Regions from separate parts of the Allobosea sp. NPDC055594 genome, predicted to be linked through region 2. Evidence: predicted binding sites of a transcription regulator. Region 2 holds the regulator's gene; each other region holds the start of a gene.
What was found. The regulator PhoB, encoded in region 2, activates phosphate uptake and scavenging genes when phosphate is short. The targets are predictions, from matches to a motif close to TGTCATNNANCTGTCAT.

Region 1: a site for PhoB is predicted at 6,449-6,465, ahead of ACWGRX_RS03350 (RNA degradosome polyphosphate kinase). Genes of this name have one in related genera too.
Region 3: a site for PhoB is predicted at 2,298-2,314, ahead of ACWGRX_RS23460 (alpha-D-ribose 1-methylphosphonate 5-triphosphate diphosphatase). Genes of this name have one in related genera too.

What each region holds. Positions count from the first base shown of each region.
Region 1 is NZ_JBSHIO010000001.1:712,017-722,007, forward strand. Features, by position in the region: gene tig (trigger factor) at 1-793, opposite strand, end outside; tRNA gene ACWGRX_RS03335 (tRNA-Leu) at 879-963, opposite strand; gene ACWGRX_RS03340 (multicopper oxidase family protein) at 1,150-2,598, shown strand; gene ppx (exopolyphosphatase) at 2,623-4,104, opposite strand; gene ACWGRX_RS03350 (RNA degradosome polyphosphate kinase) at 4,121-6,337, opposite strand; gene ACWGRX_RS03355 (acyl-CoA desaturase) at 6,662-7,906, shown strand; gene ACWGRX_RS03360 (P-loop NTPase family protein) at 7,910-8,605, opposite strand; gene ACWGRX_RS03365 (AI-2E family transporter) at 8,592-9,701, opposite strand; gene ACWGRX_RS03370 (CDP-alcohol phosphatidyltransferase family protein) at 9,798-9,991, opposite strand, start outside.
Region 2 is NZ_JBSHIO010000004.1:338,203-348,193, forward strand. Features, by position in the region: gene ACWGRX_RS11125 (Hsp33 family molecular chaperone) at 1-293, opposite strand, end outside; gene argF (ornithine carbamoyltransferase) at 293-1,222, opposite strand; gene ACWGRX_RS11135 (aspartate aminotransferase family protein) at 1,225-2,445, opposite strand; gene ACWGRX_RS11140 (GcrA family cell cycle regulator) at 2,986-3,540, shown strand; gene ACWGRX_RS11145 (NUDIX hydrolase) at 3,611-4,051, shown strand; gene ACWGRX_RS11150 (YnfA family protein) at 4,048-4,395, shown strand; gene phoB (phosphate regulon transcriptional regulator PhoB) at 4,443-5,141, opposite strand; gene phoU (phosphate signaling complex protein PhoU) at 5,171-5,893, opposite strand; gene pstB (phosphate ABC transporter ATP-binding protein PstB) at 5,932-6,738, opposite strand; gene pstA (phosphate ABC transporter permease PstA) at 6,763-7,653, opposite strand; gene pstC (phosphate ABC transporter permease subunit PstC) at 7,668-8,636, opposite strand; gene pstS (phosphate ABC transporter substrate-binding protein PstS) at 8,714-9,739, opposite strand; gene ACWGRX_RS11185 (ATP-binding protein) at 9,848-9,991, opposite strand, start outside.
Region 3 is NZ_JBSHIO010000017.1:35,548-45,538, forward strand. Features, by position in the region: gene phnE (phosphonate ABC transporter, permease protein PhnE) at 1-516, opposite strand, end outside; gene ACWGRX_RS23450 (phosphonate ABC transporter ATP-binding protein) at 513-1,340, opposite strand; gene ACWGRX_RS23455 (PhnD/SsuA/transferrin family substrate-binding protein) at 1,340-2,209, opposite strand; gene ACWGRX_RS23460 (alpha-D-ribose 1-methylphosphonate 5-triphosphate diphosphatase) at 2,385-3,527, shown strand; gene ACWGRX_RS23465 (DUF1254 domain-containing protein) at 3,757-5,193, shown strand; gene uxuA (mannonate dehydratase) at 5,239-6,435, opposite strand; gene ACWGRX_RS23475 (GntR family transcriptional regulator) at 6,473-7,168, opposite strand; gene ACWGRX_RS23480 (extracellular solute-binding protein) at 7,335-8,525, shown strand; gene ACWGRX_RS23485 (ABC transporter ATP-binding protein) at 8,628-9,701, shown strand; gene ACWGRX_RS23490 (ABC transporter permease) at 9,698-9,991, shown strand, end outside.

The DNA.
Region 1 (9,991 bases), on a different contig from region 2:
CCTTAGCGAGCTCGTCGTCGATGGTGAGCTCGCCCGGCGCCTGCACGTCGTCGACGGTCACGGCGAACTCGGCCGGCTTACCGGCGAGATGCGTGGCAGTGTAGTTCTCGGGGAAGGTCACCGAAACGGTGCGGCTCTCGCCCTTCTTGGCGCCCTCGAGCTGATCCTCGAAGCCCGGGATGAACTGGCCAGAGCCGAGATCGAGCGGGATGCCCGTGCCGGTGCCGCCGTCGAAGGGCTCGCCATCGAGCGTGCCGGTGAAGGAGATCAGCAGGCGATCGCCCTTCCCCGCCACGGCATCGTCGCCCTTGCTGGAGAACGGACGATTCTGGGAGGCCATGCGCTCGAGCGCGGCATCGACATCGGCCTCGGGGATCTCGGCGACCGGCTTGACCAGCGCCACGTCCGACAGGTCGGCGAGCTCGATCTTCGGCAGCACCTCGAGGGCGACCGTGAAGGCGAGATCGCCCTTGGCCTCCATCGCGGCCTCGATCTCGTCCTTGTTCTCGGGGAACTTGATCTGCGGCTCGAAAGCGAGCTTCAGGCCGTTATCGGAGACGATCTTCTGATTGGCCTCGTTGACGGCGTTCTGCACGACGTCGGCCATGACCGAGCGGCCATAGAGACGGCGCAGATGGCCGACCGGGACCTTGCCGGGGCGGAAGCCGTTGATGCGGGCCTTGCCCTGCAGGTTCTGCAGTTCGTCATCGAGCCTCGTCTTCAGGTCGGCGGCGTTCAGCACCACCTGAAATTCGCGCTTGAGGCCCTGGGACAGGGTTTCGGTCACGTTCATCGTTCTGATCCGCCAACAGCTCGTTACTTCAATGTCCAAAGCGCGACGCCGGATGACCGCCGCCGCGCTCGCGAAATCCGAATCCTGGTGCGGGCGAAGGGACTCGAACCCCCACGACTTGCGTCGGCGGAACCTAAATCCGCTGCGTCTACCAGTTCCGCCACGCCCGCCAACCCGATAGGCCGCGTGCGAGCAAACGCACCGCCGCCATCGTTGGGCCGCGGTCCTATACGCATTTCGGACGGAGGATGCAGCAAAAAAATGCGACGTTTCTGCGAAGGCGGTTGCAGAAGGGGCGCTCTCGCCAGCGTCGACGCCCCGCGCTATGTCGCTTCGTCATGAAAACGGATCATTCCATGCCCGAGATCAAGGCCCGGCCGAATCGCCGCCAGGCGCTGGCCGGGCTGGCCGGCCTGGCGACGCTCGCCGGCACGACGCCGACGCGCGCACAGGACGCGACACCCGCCCCCGGGCAGCCAGCGGAGCCGGCCGCCACCGCCGCACGCGAGCTCACCGCCGCCCCGGGCAAGACCCGGCTGCGACCATCACCGGCGACCGAAAGCGAGATCTGGAGCTTCGACGGCAATGCGCCTGGGCCGACCCTGCGCGTCAAGCTCGGCGAGACCCTGCGGATCCGGTTGCTGAACCGGACCGACAAGCCGCTCTCCCTGCACTGGCACGGGCTGCGCCACGACCAGACCATGGACGGCGTCGGCGGCTTCAGCCAGGAGCCCGTCGCACCGGGCGACAGCTTCGAGTACCGGCTGACCCCACGCGACCCCGGCAGCTATCTCTACCGCCCCCTGCTGCTCGGGGGATCGTCGGAGCCTGCGGGCCGCGGCCTCTCCGGACTGCTCGTCGTCGAGGAGAAAGAGCCGCCGGCCGTCGATCTCGACCTGCCCGTTCTGGTCGGCGACTGGCTGCTCGGCGACGACCACAAGCTGCTGCCTTTCCCCGCCACGGCGCAGGAAGGCGTCGCCGCCGGCCGGCTCGGCAGCTGGCTCACCGTCAACGGCAAGCCGCCACCGGAGCGGATCGGGCTGACGCCGGGCGCGCGCGTAAGGCTGCGCCTCGCCAATGCCTGCAATGCCCGGATCATGCGCCTGCGCTTCGACGGGCTGAAGGCCTTCGTCGTCGCCGTCGACGGGCAACCGACCGAGACCTTCGAACCGGTGCGGGCGCAACTGCCCTTCGCGCCCGGCACGCGCTACGACGTGATCTTCGACATGCCCGAGGAGAACGGCGCCAGCGCCAGCGTCACCGCGCTGATCGGTCCGGGCATGCCGCTGGTGCGTTTCGTCAGCGAGGCCGGCAAGAGCGCCGTGCAGCGCAAGGCATCCGGCCCGATAGCGGCGCTCGCGCCCAATCCGGCACTGCCGGCTGCGGTCAGGCTGCAGAACGCCAGCCGCGCCGAGATCATCGTCGAGGGCGGCGCCAAGATCGACGCCGACAACAAGCTCGACCTCTCCGGCGTCGATCAGGCCCGGCCATGGCGCCTCAATGGCACGACCGGGGATCCGCAGGGCAAGCCGCTGCTCAGCGTCCGGCGCGGCACGCCGGTGGTGATCGGCATCACCAACAAGACCGATTTCCTGCAGCCCTTCCATGTCCACGGCCACAGCTTCCGGCTGCTGCACCCGCTCGACGATGGTTGGGAGCCCTATTTCCTCGACACGGTGCAGATCCCGGAGGGCAAGCGCCTGCACATCGCCTTCATCGCCGATAATCCGGGGCGCTGGCTGATCTCCTCGACGGTGCTGGAGCGTTTCGACCTCGGCCTCTGGACCTGGTTCGAGGTCATCTGAGCCGGAGCTCGGCCCAAGCCGCGTTCAGCGCACCTCGACCTCGCGGCCGAGGAGCCGCGCAAGCTGCTTCAGGCGCCCGGTGACGCGCTGGCTGGCGAGCGAGCGGAATTCCGGCGGCAGGCTCAGGATCAGGCGCCGGTCGTCGCAGGCGAGCCTGGTTTGCGAGAGGATGCCGGGCATGCCGGCCGACATCAGATAGGCGACGCGCAGGATTGCCGCGACAATATGCGCGCGCTCGAGAAAGCGCGGGCTAAGCAGGCGGCGAAGGCCCTCCGCCGCGGGCGCGGAGCCCTTCAACCCAGCATAGCGATAGAACGCCGTCAGCGAGAGGAAGGCACGTCCGGCATGGTCGACGCCGCTGAACGGCGCATGGGCGATGACGTTGAGGGTCTGCTCGCCGCGATAATCGGGATGGGCGCGCCAGCCGATATCGGAGAGCAGGCAGGCGGCGGTCTGGAGCCGTTTCAGAGCGGGTTCGTCGTTCGGAAAGGCGCTGTCGAGCAGACCCTCGACCCAGGGGACCAGATCGGCGGCATGGCGCGGATCGCGGGCGCGCAGCTGGTTGTAGTCCTGGGCGCCACGCAGCAAGGCATCGATGTCCTGCTCCTTGGGCGCGAGCTGCTCATGCATCAGCCCCTCGCGAACGCCATGAGCCGAGATCACGACCTGGCGCGGGCGACCGCGCTTGATCAGCTGATCGAGGACGAGCGCACCATAGGCGAGCAGGGGCCGCCGGGCGGAAGAGATCGCCTCGATCGATTCCAGCATGGTGGCATCGGCGCGCTCGACCAGCCGCACGAACTCGCTCGCCTCGCGCGCCGGCACGGTATAGCCATGCATGACATTGAGCGGATAGCCCGACTGGCGCTGGTGCAGCGTCGCCAGCGCGCGCCAGGTGCCGCCGACCGCGAAAAAGTCGCGGCCGCGCATCGCGGCGAGCTGCGGATGGCCGTCGAGATCCTCGCGCACGATCTTCTCGGCCGCCTTGATCGAGTTCTGCGAGCGGTCCATCAGCGCAAGGCCGCCGAGCGCAAGGCTGACTCCCTCCCCGACCCTGCTGCCGTCGACGGCGACGAGCTCGAGCGAGCCGCCCCCGAGATCGCCGACCACGCCGTTCGGCCGGTCGAAGCCCGAGATGACGCCGAGCGCCGAGAGATAGGCCTCACGATCACCCGAGATCAGCTCGATCGGCTGGCCGACCGCCGCCTCGGCCCGGGCGATGAAATCCGGGCCGTTCGAAGCATAGCGCGCGGCCGCCGTGGCGATGACGCGCAATTGCGCGACATGCATCGCCTCGCAGAGGATGCGGAAGCGGACCAGCGCCGCCAGAGCCTTCTCGACGGCGGCGGCGGCGAGCATGCCGGTGGTCGCGACCTGGCGGCCGAGCCCCGCCATCTCCTTCTCGTTGAAAACCTGCCCCGGTGCCCGGGACAGGTTCTCATAGACGACGAGGCGGACCGAATTCGAACCGATATCGATGATCGCGACGGTGTCACCCAGACTCAAGCGACCCTGTGCCTGCTCAGGCCTTCTTGCCGGAACGGCGGGAAAGGCTGCGAGGACTTGAACTGGAGAGTGATTTTCCACGACCGGACAGGCTCGGATTCGTCATGAAATACTTGTGGGCGTTGAACGACTCTTCGGCCGACGGCGGGACAATGCGTCGCGAGCCGCCATCGGGCAAGATGGTCCAGCTCTGTTCGTTGTCGAGAAAATTCGCCAGCATGATCTGCTCGAGCAGCTGCTGGTGCACGGTGGGGTTGAGGATCGGCGTCAGCGCCTCCACACGGCGGTCGAGGTTGCGCGGCATCAGATCGGCCGAGGAGATATAGAGCTTGGCGCGCGGCGAAGGCATGCCGTGCCCGGCACCGAAGGCGTAGACGCGGGTATGCTCGAGGAAGCGCCCGACGATCGACTTGACCCGGATGTTCTCGGAAAGCCCGGGCACGCCGGGACGCAGGCAACAGATGCCGCGCACGACGAAATCGATCTGCACGCCGGCCTGGCTGGCATCGTAGAGCGCGTCGATGATCTCGGGATCGACCAGCGAATTGCACTTGCCCCAGATCGCGCCCTTGCGGCCGGCCTTCACATGCGCGACCTCCTCGGCGATGTCGTCGAGCAGCCGCTTCTTCAGGTTCACCGGCGAGACCGCCATGCGCTCGAGCTCGGCCGGCTCGGCATAGCCGGTGATGAAATTGAAGATCCGCGCCACGTCCTGCGCCATCACCGGATCGGCGGTGAAGAAGGAGACGTCGGTGTAGATGCGCGCCGTGATCGGGTGATAGTTGCCGGTCGCGATATGGCAGTAGGTCGTGAGCTGCCCGGCCTCGCGGCGCACCACCATCGAGAGCTTGGCGTGGGTCTTGAGCTCGATGAAGCCGTAGACCACCTGCACGCCGGCGCGCTCGAGATCGCGCGCCCAGCGGATGTTGGCCTCCTCGTCGAAACGGGCCTTGAGCTCGACCAATGCGGTCACCGACTTGCCGGCCTCGGCGGCTTCGGCCAGGGCCTGGACGATCGGCGAGTTCGAGGACGTTCGGTAGAGCGTCTGCTTGATCGCCACGACATTGGGATCGCGCGCCGCCTGCTGCAGGAACTGGACGACGACGTCGAAGCTCTCATAAGGGTGATGGACGATCAGGTCCTTCTGACGGATGGCCGCGAAGCAGTCGCCGCCATGCTCGCGGATCCGCTCGGGGAAGCGGGCATTATAGGGCTTGAACTTCAGATCCGGCCGGTCGACGCCGACGAGCTGCGAAAGCTCGTTGAGGCCGATCATGCCGTCGACGATCACGATCTCGTCAGGATCGACCCGCAGCTCGCGCACGATCAGCTGGCGCAGATGGTCCGGCGTGTCGGCATGCAGTTCGAGGCGGATCACGACGCCGCGTCGGCGCTGCTTGAGCATGCTCTCGAAGACGCGGACCAGGTCCTCCGCCTCCTCCTCGATGTCGAGATCGGAGTCGCGGATGATGCGGAAGGAGCCGGTTCCCTTGACCTCGTAGCCGGGGAAGAGCTTGCCGATGAACAGCGCGACGAGGTCCTCGAGCATGATGAAGCGCTGCACGCCTTCGCGCGCCAGATCGGGCACCTCGATGAAGCGGTCGATCTTGCCGGGGACGCGGATCAGCGCGTCGAGCGCGCGCCCGTCGCTGATGCGCTCGAGCGCCAGCGCCAGGCTGAAGCCGAGATTGGGGATGAACGGGAAGGGATGGGCCGGGTCGATCGCCAGCGGCGTCAGCACGGGGAAGACGTAGTGGAGGAAGCGGTCCTCGAGCCAGACTCGCTCCTGCGGGCCGATATCGGCCGCCTTCAGCAACAGGATACGGTTGTCCTGCAGGTCCTGCCTGAGCTCGACCCAGCGGGTCTGCTGGTCGCGCGTCAGGTCGGAAACCGCCGCGCCCAGCGCGACGAGCTGCTCGGCCGGGCTCAAGCCGTCCTGGCTCGGCGTGACCACGCCGGCCTTGAGCTGCTCACGCAGGCCGGAGACCCGGACCATGAAGAACTCGTCGAGATTGTTCGCCGAGATCGAGAGGAAGCGCAGCTGTTCGAGCAGCGGATGATTGCGATTGGAGGCCTCCTCCATCACGCGGCGGTTGAACTGCAACCAGGACAATTCACGATTCATGAAGCGCTGCGGCGACCGGCGCAGCTCATGATCGACGGTAAGTGCCGTAATCTCCGGTACCGGCGTCGCTGCCCGCGAAGCCGCCGCCTCGGCCAGATCCTGGTTCATTCGCCTCGCCTTCGCCGCTGCCACTCGTGTCACTGCCGATCCTGTAGCTGTCATCTGTGTCGGTTTGCCGTCGGCCGACCATCGGCCCACTCATCCTCAAGGCATCCTAGCGTAACGCTTCGATGACATTCGAGGCCCAGCGGCATGAGCAGGGCTCGCGACGACCCCGCTCGCAACGCCGTCTCATGACGGTTGCGCATGCCGTGCGGCCCGCTGCCGCAATTGCCGCCCGAACGGCTCGGGAACCTTGCGCTCACCCCCGCTCTCCTGTTTTGGTCGCATGCGAATCCCGCATGCCGCGCCAGATATTTCCAGAGAACGATCTTGTCAGAACCCTCCGCCGCCGCCGACCATGACGACATCGTCTACCCCTCGGCCATACCCTTTGCCCTGGCGCATCTGGCCGGCCTCGGCGCGTTCTGGAGCGGCGTGACCGCGACCTCGCTCTGGCTCTGCTTCGGACTCTACTGGCTGCGCATGTTCGCGGTCACGGCAGGCTATCACCGCTACTTCTCGCATCGCTCCTACAAGACCAGCCGCATCGGCCAGTTCGTCCTCGCCTTCCTCGCGCAGTCGACGGCGCAGAAGAGCGTGATCTGGTGGGCCTCGAAGCACCGGCACCATCACCGCTTCGCCGACACCGAGCACGACGTGCACTCGCCGGTGCAGAGTTCCTTCTTCTATTCGCATGTCGGCTGGATCTTCAGCCGCCAGCATCACGAGTTCGACGCTTCCACCGTCACCGACCTGACCCGGTTTCCCGAGCTTCGGCTGCTGCACCGTTTCGAGCTCGCGCCGGCGATCCTGCTCGCCCTCGCCTGCTTCGCCATCGATGGCTGGTCCGGCCTGTTCGTCGGCTTCTTCATCTCGACCGTGCTGGTCTATCACGGCACCTTCTGCATCAACTCGCTGGCGCATGTGCATGGCGACAAGCACTATGTCACCGGAGACGAGAGCCGGAACAATTGGTGGCTGGCGATCATCACCATGGGCGAAGGCTGGCACAACAACCACCATGCCTATCAGTACAGCGTGCGCCAGGGCTTTCGCTGGTGGCAGTGGGACCCGACCTATTACCTGATCCTCGGCCTGTCGAAGCTGCGCCTGGTCTGGGACCTGAAGGCGCCGCCCCAGGCCGTGGTCGACCGCTCGCAGGCCCTGCCGCCGCGCGTGATCGAGCGTTCGGCCGAGCGCCTTGCAGCCTCCGTGCCGGTCGACCGCATCGTGCAGGGCCTGCGCGAGGCCTATGCCGGCACGCCGGCACTACCCGGACTGCATTTGCCGGAATTGCACCTGCCGACGCTGACGCTGCCGGAGCTGCGCGAGGCGCTCGCGACCATGCAGGCCCGTGCCGGCGAGCGGCTCTCCGCGATCCAGGCCCAGGCCCATGAGGCTATGGCGCACTGGCATGTGCCGGCGCTGCCGAGCCGCGAGGAGCTGACGGAGAAGGCGGCGGCAATGTTCGTCAAGACGCCGTCGCTCGACGCCATCGCGGCGCGTGCTCACGACATGCTGGTCGAGGCGATCCATGCCCGGCTGGTGGCGACCCCGGCTGCCGCCAAGGCCTGAGGCCTATTCGGCGTCGAACAGGCTGGCCGCGACCTCGCTCGCCATGGCGCGGGTGACGCGGCGGCCGCGCTCCAGCGAGAGCCGGTCGATGGCGTCGACCAGATCCCGCGCCGCGGCGAAGGAGCGCTCCATGCGCAGCACCAGCGCCTCGATCGTGCCGGTGTCGACGGTCAGCTGCCGGTCGACGAAGAGCTTGACCAACAGCGCCCGCAGCAAAGCGTCATCGGGCGCCGCGATCTCTGCTGCCGGCGCGAGCCGCAGGCGCGAGAGCAGGTCCGGCACGCTCAGCCCCCATTGATCCGGGGCCGTCCGCGCCGTCAGCAGGGCGAAGCCACCGCGCGCCTTGACGGCGTTGAGCAGGTGGAAGAGTGCGCGCTCGTCGAGCCGGCCGGCATCGCAATCCTCGATGACCAGCGCCCCGCCGGAAGCCAGGTGCGGCACCTTGCTCTCGTCGATTTCGCTGGCCTGCAGCGTCCAGGCATGGGCGCGTGCCGCCCAGATCGCGGCAAGATGGGTCTTGCCCGAACCCTCCGGCCCGATGAGACGCAGCCAGGCATCCGGCCAGGCCGGCCAGCTCTCGACCAGCCCATAGGCCTGCTCATTGGACGGGCCGACGAGAAAATCCTCGACGCCGTGCCGGCTGTCGACCGGCAGGTCGAAAGCGAGCTGGCGCGGCCGGCGCGGCTCAGTTCCCGGCATGATTGTCCGAACCGGTGGTGACGAGCTTCTGATCGGGCCGGCCGCGATAGAGATCGCTGGCCAGATACTGACGCAGCACAAAGCGCATCAGCACGCCGATGACGGCCGCCAGCGGAACCGCCAGCAGGAGCCCGACGAAACCGAACAGCGAACCGAAGGCGAGCAGCGCGAACATCAGCCAGACCGGATGCACGCCGATGGAGTCGCCGACCAGCTTGGGCTGGAGGATGTTGCCCTCGAAGAACTGGCCGGCAGCGAAGACCGCGAGCGTCGCCAGCGGCATCGTCCAATCCGGCCAGAACTGCACGATCGCGACGCCGACCGACAGCACGAGCCCGGTCAGCGAGCCGACATAGGGGATGAAGGAGAGGAAGCCGGAGATGATGCCGATCAGGGCGCCGAAATTGACGCCGAGCAGCGAGAGACCGACCGCATAGAACAGCCCGAGCAGTACGCAGACCAGCGCCTGCCCGCGCAGGAAGCCGGCGATGGCGGTGTCCATCTCGTGCAGCAGGCCGCGGATCATGTCGCGATGATCGCGTGGCAGCCAGCCATCGACGGTCTCGACCATGCGGTCCCAATCGGCGAGCAGGTAGAAGGCGATGACCGGCGTCAGCACCAGCAGCGAGAAGACACCGATGATCGCGGTCCCGCCCGACCAGAGCGATTGCAGGAGCCCGCCGACCCATTTGGTCGCCTCGCCGACGAAATTGCCGAGCTGGCTCTGGGCATCCTCGGCGAGCTTGGTCCCGCCGAAGCGCTCGAGCAGCGGCGCGCCACGCTCCATGACCAGCGCCTGCAGCTTGGCGGCGACTTCAGGCAGGCGCGCGACGAGGCCGGCGAGCTGCTGACTCAGCAATGGCAGCAGCAGCACCAGCGTCATTATGAAGAACAGCAGGAAGACGCAGAGGATGACGATGGTCGCGGTCAGGCGGCGCATGCCGAGCCGCTCCAGCCTGTCCGCCAGCGGATCGAGCAGATAGGCCAGTGCCAGCGCCGCGATGAACGGCAAGAGCACGTCGCGCAACAGCAAGAGCGCCAGCACGAAGGCCGCAAGGGTGAGAGCCCAGAAGGCGAGTTGACGCTGAAGACTCATCCGCTGTCCTGAACTCGCCGTTACGCATTGTCCGCAGGGCCCGGTGGGCCGGCCGGGGCCCCTAGAGAATAGGAGTGTACCGGCAAGGTTCCAAGCTCAGGCCGCCATATGGCGCAGCCAGAAGGCGAGGTAGGCCGCCATGGAACCGACCGTCAAGAGCGCGACGGTGAGCTGCGCGACCGGGATCGCAGGGCCGAGATCGAGCCCGAAGGCGCGCGAACCCAGCATCAGCGCGGCGAAGCTGGGCTGCGCCGCCGTGTTGAGCTTGCTGACGGCGAAGGGGGCGATCT
Region 2 (9,991 bases):
CGATAGCTGTCCGGCGCGTTGAAGTCGACGACCAGCATCGAGATCGGCCCGTCGCTCTTGGTCTGGAGCTGGAAACGCCCCTCCGATTTCAGGGTCGTGCCGAGCATCACGGTCAGCGCCGCAGCCTCGCCGAGCACCCGCGCGACGGGCTCGGGATAGCGATGGCGGTCGAGGATCTGGTCGAGCGAGAGCCCGAGCCTGACGACACGGCCACGGATGTCGAGCGCCGGCACCGCATAGGGCAGAACCCGGTCGTCCGGCGCCGCAGCACCGACGGCAGCGTTCTCGGCCATCACGTCGCCACCGCGCCGAAGCACCAGGCCAGAATGCCCTTCTGGGCATGCAGCCGATTCTCGGCCTCGTCGAACACTGCCGATTGCGGACCGTCCATCACCGCGTCTGTGACTTCCTCGCCGCGCGATGCCGGCAGGCAATGCATGAAGATCGCATCCTTCCCGGCGCGGCCGAGCAGGCGCTCGTCGACCTGATAGGGACGCAACAGGTTGTGGCGCGTGCCTTCCTCGTCGCCCATCGAGACCCAGCAATCGGTGATGACGCAATCAGCGCCTTCGACGGCGGCCTCGGGTCGGTTGGTCAGGGAGAGCTTGGCGCCCTGCTTGCGGGCCCAGTCGATCAGCGCGGGCGGCGGCGCCAGTTCCTCGGGCGTCGCGATGGCGAGCTCGAAATCGAGCCGGCCGGCGGCGTGCACCCAGGAGGTCAGGACATTGTTGGTGTCGCCGGTCCAGGCGATGCGCTTGCCCTTGATCGGCCCCTTGCGCTCCTCGAAGGTCATGACGTCGGCCATGACCTGACAGGGATGCTGGCGCTTGGTCAGGCCGTTGATCACCGGGACGGTCGCGTATTTCGCCATTTCGACCACGGAATCATGGTCGAGCATGCGGATCATGATCGCGTCGACATAGCGCGAGAGCACCCGCGCCGTGTCGGCGATGGTCTCGCGCTCGCCGAGCTCGATCTCCTGGCCGGTCACCATCATCGGCGAGCCGCCGAGCTCGCGGATGCCGACATCGAAGGAGACGCGGGTGCGCAGCGAGGGCTGCTCGAAGATCATGGCGATGACCTTGCCCTCGAGCAGGCGATCGCCCGCAGCGGCCGGGGTGCGGCGCCGCGCCTTGATCTCGTTGCCGGCGCGCAGGATCGCCTGCAGCTGCTCGCTGGAGAAATCGGACAGGTCGAGGAAGTGACGCACTGGAGTCCCCATACTCATTCCGCCGCCGGCCGGGCCAGCGTCGCCTCGACGGCGCCGGCCGCCTTGTCGAGCCGCGCGAGCGCCTCGCCGACCTCGGCATCGCCGATGATCAGCGGCGGCAACAGGCGCACGACATTGTCGCCGGCGGCGACGACGAGCAGGCCGGCGGCGCGCGCCTCGGCGACAAAATCGGTGTTCGGGGTGCGCAGCTTGAGGCCGAGCATCAGGCCCTGGCCGCGGATCTCCTCGATCACGTCGGGATGCTTGTCCTTGAGCTCGGCGAGCGACTGCTTCAGCCGCAGGCTGATCTGGGCGACGTGCTCGATGAAGCCGGGCTCGAGAATGACGTCGAGCACGGCGTTGCCGACCGCCATGGCCAGCGGATTGCCGCCGAAGGTGGTGCCATGCGTGCCGAGCACCATGCCGGCCGCCGCCGCCTCGGTGGCAAGGCAGGCGCCCATCGGAAAGCCACCGCCGATGCCCTTGGCGATCGACATGATGTCGGGCGCGACGCCGTTGTGCTCATAGGCGAAGAACTTGCCGGTACGGCCGACGCCGGTCTGGATCTCGTCGAAGATCAGGAGCAGGCCGTGCTCGTCGCAGAGCTGGCGCAGCAGCTTGAGGAAGCGCATCGGCACCGAGCGCAGGCCGCCCTCGCCCTGGATCGGCTCGATCATCAGCGCCGCGGTCTCCGGCGTGATCGCCGCGCGCAGCGCCGCCTCGTCGTCGAAGGGCACCTGATCGAAGCCGTCGACCTTCGGGCCGAAGCCGTCGATGTATTTCTGCTGGCCGCCGGCAGCGATGGTCGCCAGCGTGCGGCCGTGGAAGGCGCCCTCGAAAGTGACGATGCGGTAGCGCTCGGGATGGCCCTGCGCCGCATGGTACTTGCGCGCCATCTTGATCGCGCATTCGTTCGCCTCGGCGCCCGAATTGGTGAAGAAGACGCGCTCGGCGAAGGTCGCCTCGCAGAGCCGGCGGGCGAGCTTCTCGCCGTCCGGCATCGCGTAGAGATTGGAGGTATGCCAGATGCGCTGGGCCTGCTCGGTCAGCGCCTTGACCAGATGCGGATGGGCGTGGCCGAGCGCGTTGACGGCGATGCCGGCGCCGAAATCGAGATAGCGCTGGCCATCGGCGGTGATCGCCCAGGCACCTTCGCCGCGCTCGAAGGCGACGGGTGCGCGCGCATAGGTCGGCAGCAGAACGGAGGCATTGGCGGAAACGGAAGCGGAGCTCATGGAGCGAGGTCCTCGCGACGGAACGTAACGGAAAGCGCTGGGCGCCGGAGTGTGAAGCGGTGGTTCGGGGCGCGGCGGCGATCTGCCAGCACGATGCGACCCCGCGGCGACGTTATCGTCGCAGGCCTTTCCCGTTTTCTCGTCGCGCCGTCAGCCGCATCGCTCGAAAGTCCGGATCGCTCAAAACATAAGCGCCGCCCCAAGGGCGGCCGCATTGAGAAGACTATGCAAAAGCGGTCCGGCACTGTCAATTCCGGCCGGGCGCCGCAGCGTTGCCAAATAGACTCACCTGACTGCGGGATCGAAGCTTTGTCTGGGGAAAAGACGATTTCCGATTCGGCGACTCTTGTGGCCGAGTCAAGCCATCTTGTATGGTCGGCCTCGTCAGATACGACATCTCGTGCGGCGTCTCCAGTATCGTCAGTTCCGAGCGTAGCGGTTTCCGTTCTTCGACGGGCGCTGCCGATATCGGATTCCGCCATGATCTTTTCCTATGCGTCGCCGGGCTATGGCGAGGCATGACGAAGACAGGTGAAATCGATGAGCGAAGCTGGAGCCTGGACCGACGAACGCGTCGAACTGCTCAAGAAGCTCTGGAATGACGGACTGAGCGCCAGCCAGATCGCCGGCGAACTCGGCAGCGTCACCCGCAATGCTGTCATCGGCAAGGTCCACCGCCTCGGCCTTTCGGGCCGCGCCAAGAATCCCGGCTCGGCCGCGCCGCGCCCGCGCAAGCCGACGACGCGTCCGCCGGCCCATCCGATGGCGAGCCCTGCCGCCGCGAGCGGCGGCATGACCCGCGGCAACACGGCGCTCGCCCCGCAATTCGTCCCGGAGATCGAGGCGGAACCGGAAGCGGAGCACGTCCCGGCGGCCCCGGCCGAGGAGGTGGTGATCCCGTTCTCCGAGCGCGTCACCATCATGGACCTGCGCGAATATATGTGCCGCTGGCCGATGGGCGACCCGACCTCGCCGGAATTCCGCTTCTGCGGCGGCCGCTCGCTGACCGGCATGCCCTATTGCGGCTATCATGCCCGCATCGCCTACCAGCCGGCGGCCGACCGGCGCCGCGACCGCAGCAAGGTGCGCGCCTGACCCGGCACCCCTGTGTAGAAGAATTGAAGCCGGCCCTCGGGCCGGCTTTTCCATTGGTGGAGAGACGCCGATGCGCACCGCAGAACGTCCCGCGCCCGTCGAATATGCCTGCGCCCTGACGATCCGGGGCGGAGACATCCTGCTCGGACTGAGAGCCCCGCATCGCCGCAACAGACCGTCCTGCTGGGACACGATCGGCGGGCATGTCGAGCCCGACGAGACGATCGAGCAGGCACTGAGACGCGAATTGCAGGAGGAGATCGGTATCGAGCCGACCAGCTTCACGCGCTTGACCACCATCGAGACGACCGAGAGCGACGGCGTCACCCCGGCTCTGTGGCATCTGTTCGCGGTGACCGGCTGGGTGGGCGAAGCCCGGATCAGCAATGACGAGCACAGCGAGATCCGCTGGTTCGACCTCGCCGAGGCCCGCGAGCTGTCGCCGCTCGCCTCGGAAGCCTACCGTCCGGTCTTCGCCCGGCTCGCGGCCAGCTTCGCCGCAGCGCCATGACCAGTTTCGCGATCTATCTGGGGGCCGCGCTGGCCGAGATCGCCGGCTGCTTCTCGTTCTGGGCCTGGCTCAAGCTCGGCAAATCGGCCTGGTGGCTGCTGCCGGGGCTTCTGGCGCTGGCGCTCTTCGCCTGGCTCTTGACGCTGATCGACAGCGCCGCCGCCGGCCGGGCCTTCGCCGCCTATGGCGGGGTCTACATCGTCGCGTCGCTGGGCTGGATGTGGCTGGTCGAGAAGGTGCCGCCGGACCGTTTCGACCTCACGGGCGCAGCCCTTTGCCTCGCCGGCGCAGCGGTGATCGTCGCCGCGCCACGCGGAGCGTCGAACCTCCAGCCCTCATCCTGAGGAGCGATCGCAGATTGCGTCTCGAAGGATGAGGGCAGACTTGGCGCTCAGCTTCGCGCGAACGTCTCGTCGAAGGCGTAGCCGGCGCCGCGCACGGTGCGTAGCGGGTCCTTGGCGTCGTCGGGGGTGATCGCCTTGCGCAGGCGCCCGACATGGACGTCAACGGTGCGCTCGTCGATATAGACGTCGCGGCCCCAGACGGCGTCGAGCAGCTGGGCCCGCGAATAGACCCGGCCCGGGGCCTGCATCAGGAATTCGAGCAGGCGGAACTCGGTCGGACCGAGATGCAATTCGGCGCCTGCCCGGCGCACCCGCCGCGTCGTCCGGTCGAGCTCGAGATCGCCGGCGGTCAGCATGCCGACGACATGGCCGGGCTTGACCCGACGCAGCAGCGCCTGGATGCGGGCGATCAGCTCGGGCAGTGAGAACGGCTTGACCACATAGTCGTCGGCGCCGGTGGCGAGGCCGCGCACCCGCTCGGTCTCCTCGCCGCGCGCCGTCAGCATGATGATCGGCACCCGCTCCGTGTCGCGCCGGGCGCGCAGGCGCCGGCAGAGCTCGATGCCGGAAAGGCCGGGCAGCATCCAGTCGAGCAGGACGAGGTCAGGGGTATGGTCGCGCAAATGCAGCTCGGCATCGTCGCCGCGCGCGACGGTGTCGACCTCGAAGCCCTCGGCCTCGAGATTATAGCGGAGCAGCAGGGTCAGCGGCTCCTCATCCTCGACGATCAGGATGCGTGCAGGCATGTCGAGCCTCCGCTCAGGCGCCCATCCGCTCAGCCATTGGCCGCGGGCAGGTCGACCAGGATGTTGGTGGTGTCGAGCTTGGGCCGGCTCTCCTCCACCGACTGGCCGGTGATCAGGTAATGGATCGTCTCGGCGATGTTGGTGGTGTGATCGCCGATGCGCTCGACGTTCTTGGCGCAGAACAGAAGATGCGTGCAGAAGGTGATGTTGCGCGGATCTTCCATCATATAGGTCAGGAGCTCGCGGAAGAGCGAGGTGTAGAGCGCGTCGATCTCGTCGTCGCGGCGCCAGACCTCCATCGCCTTTTGCTCGTTGCTGGCGGCATAGGCGTCGAGCACGTCCTTGAGCTGCGCCTGGACCAGGCGGCTCATATGCTCGAGCCCGACCACGGCGCGGTGCGGCGGCGAGAACTGGCCGGAGATCGCGACCGCGCGCTTGGCGATGTTCTTGGCGAGGTCGCCGACGCGCTCGATGTCGGCGGCGATGCGGATCGCCGAGATCAGCTCGCGCAGGTCGTTGGCGAGCGGCTGGCGCCGGGCGATGGTCAGCACCGCCTTCTCCTCGACATCGCGCTGGAGGTTGTCGAGCCGCTGGTCGGCGGTGATGACCTTCTGGGCCAGCGCCGTGTCGCGGCGCACCAGCGCCACGGTGGAGTCGCCGAGCATGCGCTCGGACATGCCGCCCATCTCGGCCAGGCTGCGGCGCAGTCCTTCGAGGTCGGCATCATAGGAGCGGACGATATGGTCGGACATCGGGGCGAATCCTTCGAGGGCGAGCGGAACGGCAGGGCTCAGCCGAAGCGGCCGGTGACGTAGTCCTGCGTCTGCTTCTTGTTGGGGTTCATGAAGATAGTGTTGGTCGCGTCGAACTCGACGACCTCGCCGAGATACATGAAGGCGGTGTACTGCGAGACGCGCGCCGCCTGCTGCATGTTGTGGGTGACGATGACGATGGTGAAGTCGCTCTTCAGCTGCTCCAGCAGGTCCTCGATCTTGCCGGTCGAGATCGGGTCGAGGGCCGAGGTCGGCTCGTCGAACAGGATCACCTCGGGCTTCTGGGCGATGGTGCGGGCGATGCACAGGCGCTGCTGCTGGCCGCCGGAGAGCCCCATGCCGGAGCTCTTCAGCTTGTCCTTGACCTCGTCCCACAGGGCGGAGCGGCGCAGCGCGCCCTCGACGCGGTCGTCGAGCTCCGATTTCGGCGGCTTCTCGTAGAGGCGGATGCCGAAGGCGACGTTGTCGTAGATCGACATCGGGAAGGGCGTCGGCTTCTGGAAGACCATGCCGATGCGCGAGCGCAGCTCGTTGACGTCGACATCGTTGGAGATGACGTTGCGGCCGTCGAGCAGGACCTCGCCGGTGGCGCGCTGCTCCGGATAGAGCGAGTAGATCCGGTTGAAGATGCGCAGCAGGGTCGACTTGCCGCAGCCGGAGGGGCCGATCAGCGCGGTGACGTGGCGGTCACGGAAGCTGAGATTGACGTTCTTCAGCGCCTTGTGCTCGCCATAGTAGAAATCGAGGTTCTTCACCGCGATCCGGATCGGCGCCTGGGCGTCGAGGACCTGCGGGCTGAGTTCCAGGGTCGAGAGCATCGACATGTTCCTTCCGATCGGACGTGGTGCTCACTTGCCGCCGCGCACGATGCGCCGGGCGATAAGCGAGAGCAAAAGGATCGAGACGGTGATGATCAGCGAACCGGCCCAGGCGAGCTGCTGCCAGTTCTCGTAAGGGGCCGAGGCGAACTGATAGATCGTCACCGGCAGGTTGGAGACGCCGCCGACGAGGGTCGGCGAGAACCAGAAATTATTGTTCAGCGCGGTGAAGAGCAGCGGCGCCGTCTCGCCGGCGATGCGCGCCAGCGCCAGCAGGATGCCGGTGACCATGCCGGACTTCGCGGCCCGCCAGGTGATCGCGGTGATGACCACCGAAGGCGGGGCGCCGAGCGCAGAGCCGGCCTCGCGCAGCGGCGCCGGGACGAGGCGCAGCATGTCCTCGGTGGTGCGCACGATCACCGGGATCGCGATGATGCCGAGCGCGACGCCGCCGGCCCAGCCGGAATAGCCGCGGAAGGGCTCGACCAGGATGACGTAGACGAACAGGCCGATCAGGATCGAAGGCGCCGAGAGCAGGATGTCGTTGATGAAGCGGATCAGGTTGGCGAGCTTCGAGCCCCGGCCATACTCGGCGAGATAGGTCCCGGCGAGCACGCCGATCGGCGTCGCCAGCGCGATGCCGAGGAAGGTCAGCACGGCCGAGCCGACGATGGCGTTGGCAAGGCCGCCGCCCTCGGAACCGGGGCCGGGCGTCACCTGCGTGAAGGTGCCGGCCGAAAGCCCGCCGATGCCCTTCACCACCAGCATGCCGAGGATCCAGAACAGCACGGTGATGGCGACGAGGGTGAACGCCGTGGCGATGATCTTCATCAGCCGGTCGGCATTGCGGCGCGCCGGGCGGACGCGGCCCCAGGGCACTTCCGGGGTCATCGCGGGGGCGGCAGGAGGCGTCTGGTTCATCGGTTGCGCTTCCCTCAGAAGGACTTGACGCGCGCGACGAGGATACGCGCGATGACCAGGACAACGAAGGTGACGAAGAACAGGATGCAGCCGAGCGCGATCAGCGCGTGCAGCTGCAGGCCGAGCGCCTCGTTGAACTCGTTGGCGATGCGCGAGGCGATGGTCGAGCCCGGATCCATCACCGAGGCCGAGAGGCGGTTGGCATTGCCGACCACGAAGGTCACCGCCATGGTCTCGCCGAGGGCGCGGCCAAGGCCGAGCATGACCGCGCCGATGATCGAGACGCCGGCCTGCGGCACGAGCACGTAGCGCACGACCTCCCAGGTCGTCGCCCCGATGCCATAGGCGCTCTCGCGCAGCACCGAGGGGATCTGCTCGAGCATGTCGCGGGTGATCGAGGCGATGAACGGGATGATCATGAACGCCAGGATGATGCCGGCGGTCAGGATGCCGAGGCCCGAGGGCGAGCGCGAATAGAGGATGGTGCCGACGATCGGCATGCCCTCGACGATGTTCGAGAGCGGGATCTGCACATAGGCCGCAAAGAGCGGCACGAAGACGAAGAGCCCCCACATGCCGTAGATGATCGAGGGCACGGCGGCGAGCAGCTCGATCGCGGTCGAGACCGGCCGCTTGAACCAGGGCGGGGCGAGCTGGGTCAGGAAGACGGCGATGCCGAGCGAGAGCGGCACGCCGACGACGAGGGCGATCAGCGCGGTCGACAAGGTGCCGACGATCGCCGGAAAGGCTCCGTATTGCTCGTTCTGGGTGTCCCAGACGCTCGAGGTCAGGAAGCCGAACCCGAATTCGCGGAAGGCCGGCCAGCCGCCGGCGACCATTGCCGCGATGATGCCGGCAAGCAGCACCAGGACGAAAAGCGCCGCCAGGAAGCTGGCATTGCGGAAGACGAGGTCGAAGGTACCTTTCGGGGTCCGGCGAACGGCGGGCATTCCCGATGCCATCTGGTCAGTCACGGCGGCCATCCGAAGAACTCCGGTCGGTTTCAGGCGGGTCGAAGGGGCCGGAGCCGGCCCCTTCCTTTAACGTGGTCGCAGGGCGATCAGAAGATCGGCTTGCCGGCCGGGTCGGTGACGCCCTTCCAGGCGTTGCGGACCTGGTCCTTGACGCCCGCCGGCAGCGGCACATAGTCGAGACCGAGCGCCAGCTGGTCACCGTTCTTATAGGCCCAGTCGACGAATTTCAGCGCAGCCTGGGTCTCTTCCGGCTTCTCCGGCTTGGCATGGACCAGCAGGAAGGTGGCGGAGGTGATCGGCCAGGCCTGGGCGCCCTTCTGGTTGTTCAGCGAGATGCCGAAGCCGGGAGCCTCGTTCCAGTTGGCATTGGCCGCTGCGGCCTGGAAGGACTTGTCGTCCGGGGCCGGGAAGTTGCCGTCGGCGTTCTGGACGAGCGCATGGGCGAGCTTGTTCTGCTTGGCATAGGCGTATTCGACATAGCCGATCGAGTTGGCGACCTGCTTGACCGAGGCGGAGACGCCCTCATTGCCCTTGCCGCCGATGCCGACCGGCCACTGCACGGCGGTGTTGGTGCCGATCTTCGACTTCCACTCCGGCGAGACGCGCGAGAGATAGTCGGTGAAGACGAAGGTCGTGCCCGAGCCGTCCGAGCGGTAGACCGGGCTGATATTGGCCTCGGGAAGGGTCAGGCCGGGGTTCAGAGCGGCGATCTTCGGATCGTTCCACTTCTTGATCGTGCCGAGATAGATCTCGGCGATCAGCGGACCGGTCAGCTTCAGCTTGCCGGCCTCGATGCCGGGAACGTTGATCGCCGGGACGACGCCGCCCATCACGGTCGGGAACTGGACGAGACCGTCCTTGGCCAGGTCCTCGCCCTTGAGCGGGGCGTCGGTGGCGCCGAAGGCGACCGTCTTGGCCTTGATCTGGCGGATGCCGCCACCCGAGCCGATCGACTGGTAGTTGAGACCGATATTGGTCTCCTTCTTATAGGCCTCAGCCCATTTGGCGTAGATCGGGAAGGGGAAGGTCGCGCCGGCGCCGGTGATGTCGGCGGCCTGGACGGCGCCCGAGAACCCGACAGCCGCAGCCGCGAGAATGAGAAGTTTGCGCATGAGATGTCCTCTCTGGGTCGCAAGGTCTAGCGGCGCGCAAAAACACCCGCGATATGACAGCCAGATGACAGATCGTCATCAAGCCGCAGCGGCAGCCGTCACATTTCGTTAACGGCCTGCCTCGGCCAGCAGCGGCAGGATCGCCTTGAAGGTCGCGCCCTCGCCGACGACGCTCTCGATCGTCAGCCTGCCGCGATGGCGCAGCACGATGTGCTTGACGATGGCGAGGCCGAGCCCGGTGCCGCCCGCCTC
Region 3 (9,991 bases), on a different contig from region 2:
GCCCTTGTCGGTCTCTTCCATCGCCTCGGCGAAGAAGCGCCCGGCATAGCCGATCGTGTCGATCATCAGTGCCAGCACGCCGGCAGCGGGGCCTAGGCCCACCGCGATCACGAAGAACAGCGCCCAGATCAGGTCCGGGACGGTGCGGAACAGCGCGATCAGCCCGCGGGTCAGCGCGCGGATGATGGGATGCGGCGAGAGGCCTTCCGCCGCGAGCACGGCCAGCGGAAAGCTCAGGATCAGCCCGAGCACGCAGCCCGAGACCGCCATCTGGAAGGTCGTCGCCAGCGAGGCGAGGATGCTGTCGAGCCTGGCGAGGTCTGGCGGGAACATCCGCGACAGGATGTTGCCCATATAGGGCAGGCCGCGCACGAGCTTCTCGGCCGAGAGCTCGGAGCCGCTGAACGACCAGACCAGCAGCGCCAGCGCCAGGAACCAGCCCATGAAGGCGGCGGCGCTCGGCCGCGCGAAACGGTCGCCGGCATGGAGGCTGTGTGGGGTGGATTGCAGGCTCATGCGAACACCAGGGCCGGCTGTGCGGCGGGAACGTCCTCGGCCGGCTCCTCGAAGAAGGCGGCAAGCTCGGCTTCGTTGCAGTGCAGGGCGCGCCGGTCGAGCGCGATGCCGCCATTGCCGAGGCCGACGATACGGTCGGAGAAGCGCCTGGCATGCGCCATGTGGTGCGAGACGAAGACGAGGGTGAGCCCCTTGTCGCGCGTCAGCCGGAACAGCAGTTCCATCACCTCGCGCCCGGCGCGCGGGTCGAGGCTGGCATCGGGCTCGTCGGCGAGCACGATCTGCGGCCGTTGCATCAGCATGCGGGCGATCGCGACGCGCTGCGACTGGCCGCCGGAAAGCGAATCCGCCCGCTGCATCGCCTTGTCCGCGAGCCCGACGGCGGCAAGGCATTCCATCGCCTCGTCCCGGATTTCGGCCGGGGCCAGCGCCTGCGCCCAGGTGCGCGGGCCGGAGCGGCGCGACTGGACGCCATGCACGACATTGCTCAGCGCGCTCAGCCGCGAGACCAGATTGTGCTTCTGGAAGACGACGCCGACCCGCGCCCTGAAGCGCTTCAGCGCGGCTCCGCGCAGGCTTCCGACCTCGTCGCCCAAGACCGAGATCGTGCCGGCATCCGCCTCGGCGAGGCGCACGATCATGCGCAGCAGCGTCGACTTGCCGGTGCCGTTGGCGCCGATCAGCGCCAGCGATTCACCTTGGGGAATGGTGAGGTCCAGCCGCTCGATGATCCGGCGCGTGCCGAAGCTCTTAGCGAGGCCGGAAATGGCGACCACGGGCGCTTGCGCGCCCGTGGTCTGTTCCGTCTGCAGATGCGTTGTCATCACTCGATGAACTTGTTGAACTCGGTGATGCCGATGGTCTGGTAGATCGAGCGGACATAGTCGTAGTCGCTGTCCTTGACCTCGGGCAGGAAGACGCCGCCGGCGAACTTCTTGTTGTCGTCGGTGTCGGAGACCACGGCCTTCATCAGCTCCTGGCCATTGTCGAGGAAGGTCTTGCGGACCTTGGCGAGCACCTCCGGCTTCACCTTCGGGCTGGCGATCATCACGTCGTTGGGCAGATCGCGGCCGCGTGCCACCACCGTGAAGCCGGTCTTCGGATCGGATTTGCGGATGCTGTTGAGATGGCCGAGATTGAGGCCGACCGCCGCGATGTCGCCGCGCTTGATCGCTTCGGCCGCGACATTGCGCTTCACGAAGATCGGCTTGTAGTCGACATTGTACTTGAGCCCGAAATCGGCCAGCGCCTGGGCCGGGCCGAGATGCTGCGAGGTCGAGCCGATCTCGCCGAAGGAGACGGTCTTGCCCTTGAGATCGGCGACCGTCTTGATCGGGCCGTTCGCGAGCACGGCGACCTGCGAGAAATAGTCGGGCCGCTGCCAGCCGACGACCGGCACCGCGCCGGTGCGCGCCTTGAAGACCACATATTCGGCCGGGCCGGTCAGCACGAAATCGATCTGGTCGGCGGCCATGGCCTCGACCGCCGCGGTGCGGCCGGAGACCGCGAAGAACTGCATCTTCAGCCCGGAGAGCTTCTCGAAGGCGGCCTTGAACGGGCCGAATTCGCGCTGCAGCGATTCCAGCCCGTCGACATCGGTCACGGCGAAGCGGATCGTCTCCTGCGCCTGCGCGGCCGGGGTTACGAAGGCGGCGGCAGCCGCGATGAATGCATAAGCCAGCTTTTTCAGCATGGACGTCCTCCTGCGGGGTTCGGAGGCGGCGCTAAAGTGCCCGTGCGACGTTGCGGTGACAGTGGCGCGACGGTTGAGTGACCGGTCTCGTCATGCGGCTGTCATCTGCCGGTCGCATGCGCCTTCGCCCGAAGTGGCGCGGATGATCCGGCGCCAGAGACAAGGAGTGGATGCGGTGGCGTTGTTGATCTCTGGTGGCCGGGTGCTGGCCGGCGGCCTCGAAATCGCCGATCTGCGGGTGCGCGATGGCGTGATCGCCCCGTCCGACACGGCGCTGCCGGACAATGCCCTGCGCCTCGATGCCATCGGCCTGCTCGTCCTGCCCGGCCTGGTCGACTGCCATGGCGATGCCTTCGAGCGCCATATCATGCCGCGCCCCGGCGTTTCCTTCGACATCGATCTCGCCTTGCGTGATGCCGACCGGGCTCTGCTCGCCAGCGGCATCACCACCGCCTTCCACGGCGTCACCTGGTCCTGGGAGCCAGGCCTGCGCGGAGCCGAGAATGCAAGGCGCCTGATCGAGGCGATCGAGCGGCTCGGACCCGAGCTCGGCGCCGATACGCGTTTTCACCTCCGCCACGAGACCTATAATCTCGATGCCGAGCCGGAGATCCTCGCCTGGCTGGCCGCCGGCCGCGTCGGCCTGCTCGCCTTCAACGACCATATGGAGGGCACGCTGAAATCGCGCAGCCGGCCGGACAAGGCCGGCAAGATGGTCGAGCGCACCGGCCTCTCGCATGAGGACTTCATGCTGCTGGTCGAGAACGTCCATAGCCGCCGCGACGAGGTCCCTGCTTCGATCGCGCGGCTCGCCGCCGCCGCACGGGCGGCCGGTGTGCCGGCCCTCTCGCATGACGATATGACCCCGCAGATGCGGCGCTGGTACCGCGACCTCGGCGTCAGCGTGGCCGAGTTCCCGATCGACGAGGAGACGACGCGCGAGGCCGCAGCCCATGGCGAGCCGATCGTCTTCGGCGCGCCCAATGTCGTGCGCGGCGGCTCGCATACCGGCTGCCCGGCCGCCGAGGAGATGGTGCGTCAGGGGCTCTGCACCATCCTCGCCTCCGACTATTATTATCCGGCGCTGCCGCTCGCGCCCTTCATTCTCGCCGAGCGCGGGGCGGCGAGCTTCGAGGAGGCCTGGAAACTGGTCTCGCAGGGGCCGGCCGAGGCGCTGGGCCTTTTCGATCGCGGTGTCATCGCACCCGGCAAGCGCGCCGATCTCGTGCTGGTCGCAGCCGAGCCGCAGCCGCGCATCGTCGCGACCATTGCCGGCGGGCGGGTGGTGCATCTGGTGGATCAGCGCATCCTCGCCTGAGCGCGAGGTCGAAGGTGCAGGCTCCTGCCTGCACCGCTCGCCTCGGAAGTAACGAATTTGTGCTTTCGTAGCGGAACTACCGTTGTATCCGCCGGCAAGGCGCGATTGTCGAAATACTGAGTCATGTTAATGTTTTCGCCTGACGCGAGGTCATTAGCATTGGCTGAAGTATTGATCTCTCTTTCGTCAGTCACATGGAGTTTCGATCCGGCAATTGGGGAGTTGCGATATGAGCAGGAGCATCGTTGCAGTTTTTCTAGGTCTTTTCCTCGCCCCCGCGCTGGTCCAGGGCGTCTCAGCTCAAAGCGCTCAGCCTGCGCTGACTGAGGCCGAGGCTCATGCCATCGGTGTCGATGCCTATATCTACTTCTATCCACTGGTCACGATGGACATCACGCGCAAGCAATCGACCAATATCGAGGCCGGCAAGGAATTCGGCAAAGGCCCGATGAACATGTTCGTCAACGTGCCGTCATTTCCTTCGGCCGACATGAAGCTGGTTGTCAGGGTCAATTTCGACACGCTCTACTCCATCGCCTGGCTCGACCTCACGAAGGAACCGCAAATCGTCTCCGCGCCGGATACCGGCGGGCGCTTCTATCTCCTGCCGATGCTGGACATGTGGTCGGATGTGTTCGCGTCGCCGGGATGGCGCACTACCGGCACGCAGGCCGGCAGTTTCCTCGTCACGCCGCCCGGCTGGACCGGAACGGTGCCAGCCGAGATGTCGCGGATCAGCGCGCCGACGCCCTATACCTGGGTGATCGGGCGGACGAAGACGGATGGTCCCTCGGACTATGACGCCGTCCACAAGATCCAGGCCGGCTACAAGGTCACGGCCCTGTCGGACTGGGGCAAGGCGCCGAAGCCGGTCGAGGCGAAGATCGACCCGAGCATCGACATGAAGACGCCGCCCAAGACCCAGGCCGACAGCATGCCGGCGGACAAGTATTTCGCCTATGCCGCCGAACTGCTGAAGCTCCACCCGCCACATCTCACCGACCAGCCGATCGTCGCGCAGATGAAGCGCATCGGCATCGTGCCGGGCCAGAGCTTCGATTTCGCGGCATTGCCGGCCGCGGTGAAAAAAGGCCTCGAAGGTGCGCCGGAGGCGGGGCAGAGACTGATGCTCTGGAAACTGCCGACGCTCGCCCGCGTCACGAACAACTGGTCGATGAACACCGACACGATGGGCGTCTACGGCAACTACTATCTCAAGCGCGCCATCGTCGCGCAGCAGGGACTCGGAGCGAACCTGCCCGAGGATGCGATCTACCCGCTCAACCTTGCCGATGAGGCCGGGCGGCCGCTCGACGGCGCCAACAAATACATGCTGCACTTCGAGAAGGGGGCTGCCCCGCCGGTCAACGCCTTCTGGTCGATCACGCTCTACGATCCGCAGGGCTTCCAGGTCGGCAATGTCTTGAACCGCTTCGCGGTGAGCAGCTGGATGCCGTTCAGATACAATGCCGACGGCTCGCTCGACCTCTATTTCCAGAATGAGAGCCCCGGCAAGGACAAGGAAGCCAACTGGCTTCCGGCGCCGAAGGACGGCTTCAACCTGACGATGCGGCTCTACGGGCCGAAATCGGAAGCGCTTACCGGTAAATGGAATCCGCCGCCGGTCACGCGCGTGCAGACGCTGCCGCAAGTCGTCGGGCAGTAAGCCGCGACCCTGCCGGCGCGGTCCCGCGCCGGCAGCCGCTCAATCTCAGGCGGCGTAGCCCTTCACGCTGGCGAGCGCTGTCATCACGCCGCGCAACTCCGCAAGGCCGCGCAGCCGCCCGACCGCGGGATAGCCCGGGAACGAGCCCTTGCCGGCGTCGTCCAGCAGTTCATGGCCATGGTCGGGCCGCATCGGGATGCGCCAGTGCTTCCAGCCGGCGGCCTTGCGGCGGGTCTGCTCGCTCATCAGCGCGTCGACCAGCGCCACCATGTCGGTGTCGCCGCCGAGATGTTCGGCCTCCATGAAGGAGCCGTCGGGGTCCTTGGCGACATTGCGCAGATGCGCGAACCAGATCCGGTCGGCGAAGCGCCTGGCGATGGCCGGCACGTCGTTCTTCGGATTGGCGCCGAGCGAGCCCGAACACAGGGTGAGCCCGTTCGACGGGCTGTCGACCGCGCCGAGGATGAAGGCGATGTCCTCCTCGTCCGAGCAGATCCGCGGCAGGCCGAAAAGCGGGCGTGGCGGGTCGTCCGGATGGATGCACATGCGGATGCCGACCTCTTCCGCCGTCGGGATCACCGCCTCGAGGAAGCGCTTGAGATTGGCACGCAGGCGCTCATGGCTCATGCCACGATAGCGCTCCAGCATGCGCTTCAGCCCCGGCACGTCATAGCGGTCATAGGCGCCGGGCAGGCCCGCCATGATGTTGGCGAGGAGGCGGGCGCGATCGGCCTCGGAGGAGCGCTCGAACCAGGCTTTCGCCTTGTCCATCACCTCTGCCGGATGGCCCTGATCGGCGCCCGGACGCTGCAGCATGAAATGGTCGACGACGACATATTCGTGCAGGTTGAAGCGCAGGGCCGTGCCGCCTCCGGGCAGGGGCTCGGCGAGTTCCGTGCGGGTCCAGTCGAGCACCGGCATGAAATTGTAGCAGATTACCTCGAGCCCGCAGGCGGCGAGGTTGCGCATCGACTGGCGGTAATTGGCTAGGACCGGCTCGAGATCGCCTTCGCCGATCTTGACGCTTTCATGGATCGGCAGGCTCTCGACCACCGACCAGCGCAGGCCGAGGCTCTTGTCGGCCTCGATGATCGCCTTGCGCTTCTCGATCTCCTCGATGCTCCAGACCACGCCATAGGGGATCTGGTGCAGCGCGTTGACGATGCCGCTCGCGCCCGCCTGCCGCGCCTGGGCAAGAGTCACCACATCGTCCGGGCCGAACCAGCGCCAGCTCTGTTCCATTGTCGGATGTCCTCTTGCGGGCTCTGTCGTTGCCGTCTCAGGCGGGCTTGTTCAGGCCGCCGGTGGCGGCGAAGGCGTCGACCTGGTTGCGCGCGATGGTCTCGATCGCGTCGAAGACGGTGCGCAGATGTGCCCGCATGGTCGTCTCGGCCGCCGCCTCGTCGCCGGCGCTGACCGCGGCGGCGATCTGCCGATGCTCGGAGAGGATCATGTCGGACCAGCCGCTGGTCTCCAGCGACAGGCAGCGCACCCGGTCGAGCTGGGCCTTGACGCCCTCGATCAGCCCCCAGACCGAAGGATGGCCGGAAAGGCGCGAAAGCTCGGCATGGAAGGCCTCGTCGCTGCGGAAGAAACCGGCGCGGTCTCCGGCCGCGAGCGCCTGTTCCTGCTGGCGGATCAATTGCGCGAGGCTGGTCTTGCCCTCCGCGTCGATGCGCTGAGCGGCGAGGGCGACAGTGCGGCACTCCAGCGTCTCGCGCACGAACTGGCTGTCATAGACGGCGGCAAGGTCGATCGGTGCGACGAAGGTGCCGACCTGCGGGACGACCAGCAGAAAGCCCTCCTCGACCAGCCGCTTGAAGGACTCGCGCACGGGCGTGCGGCTGACGCCGAACTGCAGCGCCATGCGTGCTTCGGAAATCGCTTCCCCCGGGCGCAGCACCGCGTTCAGTATGTCGCTCCGCAAGGCGCGATGGATCTGCTCCGTGGTCTGCCGTGCTGCTGCGATGCCCATTGCCAAGCTCTTGTTCACTAGTATACTAGGATACTGGTCAAGGCAGGGAGGCGTCAACTCCGAATGCCTTGCGTGCGATAAGGGCCGGACAGGGGCCGGCACAAGATGGCCGGCGCCGGTTTCGGCGCAAGCAAAGAAGCGGCAAAGCCGCCGCGAGGAGGGAAACATGGTCCAGGACAGCATCAACAGGCGTACGTTCCTTGGCGGCGTCGCCGGTGTGGCCGGGCTGGCGCACGCGCCGGCCGCTTTCGCCCAGCAGCTCAAGCTGCCGTCATCGCCGCTCGGGATCAGCATCATCGATGTCGGCGGTGCGCTCGCTTTGGTGCAGCAGCCGCTGGAGAACTACGCCAAGGCGAACCCCAAGCTCGTTTCGCGCATGACCTTCACCAAGGCGCCGGCGCCCGAATTGCCGGCCAAGTTGAAGGCGCAGCAGGCCGCCGGCCGCGTCGATATCGACTTCGTCATCGGTGGTCTCGACGTGCTCTCCGCCGGCATCGACCAGAAGCTCTGGGTCGAATTGCTGCCGCGTTTCGCGGCCGAGCTGCCGAAGCCCGAGGAGATCTTCCTCAAGCCAGCGCTCGCCATGCACAATCTCGGGGCGGGGCAGGGGATGGCGATGGTCTATTATCCGTCCGGCCCGCTGCTCGAATACATGCCCGACAAGGTCAAGACTCCGCCGACCACCGCGCAGGAGCTGCTCGACTGGACCAAGCAGAACAAGAACCGCTTCCTCTATGCCCGCCCGGCCAACTCCGGGCCCGGTCGCACCTTCATCATGGGCCTGCCCTACATCCTCGGCGACAGCGACCCCAAGGATCCGGCCAAGGGCTGGGACAAGACCTGGGCCTATCTCAAGGCGTTGGGCGAGAACATCGAGTACTATCCCGGCGGCACCGGTGCGACGATGAAGGAGCTCGGCGACGGCACCCGCGACATCATCGTCTCGACAACCGGCTGGGACATCAATCCGCGCGTCCTCGGCGTCGTGCCGAAGGAAGCCAAGATCCAGACGCTGAAGGGCTTCCACTGGGTCACCGACGCCCAGTACATGATGATCCCCAAGGGCGTCTCCGACGAGAAGCTCGCCGTGCTGCTCGACCTGATCCGCCACATGCTGACGCCGCAGCAGCAGGCCTACACCTATGACGAGGGCTATTTCTATCCGGGTCCGGCGGTGAAGGACGTGCCGCTCTCGATGGCGCCTGAGTCGAGCCAGAAGGCGATCCAGGAATATGGTCGCCCGGAATACGAGAAGCTGATCGCCGAGAACCCGATGGAAACCCCGCTCGACCCCGACAAGATGGTCGTCGCCTTCCGCATGTGGGACGAGCAGGTCGGCGGCGCCAAGCGCAAGTAACCTGCACCCTCCGCTACCCGACAGGCCGGTCCTTGACCGGCCTGTCGCCTTGCTGTCGCCTGTCTCCGGACGCCCGCCGTCCGTCCGAACCAGATGGTCCACATGACGATACATGCTGCGAACTTCCGCGAACTCAGGCTCGACCGGCTCTGCCGCGATTTCGGCAGCCACAACGCCGTCAAGGACGTCTCGCTGACCATCCGGCAGGGCGAATTCATCGCGCTGCTCGGCCCTTCCGGCTGCGGCAAGTCGACGACGCTGAACCTGATCGCGGGCCTCCTGCCGGCGACCGGCGGCGGCATCTGGCTCGACGAGAAGCGCATCGATCCGTTGCGTCCCGAAGAACGCGGCTTCGGCATGGTCTTCCAGAGCTACGCGCTCTTCCCGCATATGAGCGTGCGCAAGAATATCGGCTTCGGCCTGAAGATGCGCGGCATGCCCAAGGCCGAGAGCGAGAGCCGCGTCGCCGAGGCGGTGGCGCTGGTTCGGCTTCAGGGCCAGGAGGACAAGCTCCCCGGCCAGCTTTCCGGCGGTCAGCAGCAGCGCGTCGCCATCGCCCGTGCCATCGCCGTGCAGCCGCCGCTCGTGCTGATGGACGAGCCGCTCTCCAATCTCGACGCCAAATTGCGCCTGGAAATGCGCGCCGAGATCCGGCGCATTCACAACACGCTCGGCGCCACCACGATCTATGTCACGCACGACCAGGAGGAGGCGCTGTCGCTCGCCGACCGCATCGTCGTGATGCGCGATGGCGAGATCCGCCAGGTCGGCGGGCCCGAGGACCTGTTCTCGCGGCCCGACCATCTCGATGTCGCCGAGTTCATGGGCTTCCGCAACAAGGTCTCCGGCAAGGTGGCGAGCGTCGCCGGCGATCTCGCGACCGTGACCATCGGCAATGTCGGCGTCACCGGCCGTGTTCGCACCAAGGCGGCGGCCGGCGAGAGCGCCCATCTCTCGATCCGTCCCGAGGATCTGCATCCCGTATCCGAGGGCGGGGAGGGGCTCGAGGCGAAGGTCGTCTCGACCGAGTTCCATGGCCGCGAATTCGTCGGCTTCGCCCGCATGGCCGACGATACGCCGCTGACCTTCCTGGCCGATCGGCGCATCGCGCCGGGCACGGACATCCGTCTCGCCGCCGACAAGGAACGGGTGCTGGTCTTCGGGGGCGCCGCATGAGCCCGGCCTCTCCCGATATCCCGTTCTCGCAGCGCCTCGCCGCGCGCGGCCTCGACGGGCTGACCCTCCTCGTCCTGCCGGCGGTGATCTTCCTGCTGGCGCTTTTCGTCTACCCGTTCTTCTACGGGCTGTTCCTCTCCTTCACGCCCAAGGCCGGCGGGGCGCTGGCGAACTATCAGCGCTTCTTCTCCGATTCCTTCCTCTACGGGACGATCGCGACCACGCTCTGGCTCGCCTTGCCGGTGACGATCGTGACGCTGCTGCTCGCCATCCCGATCGCCTTCCGCGTC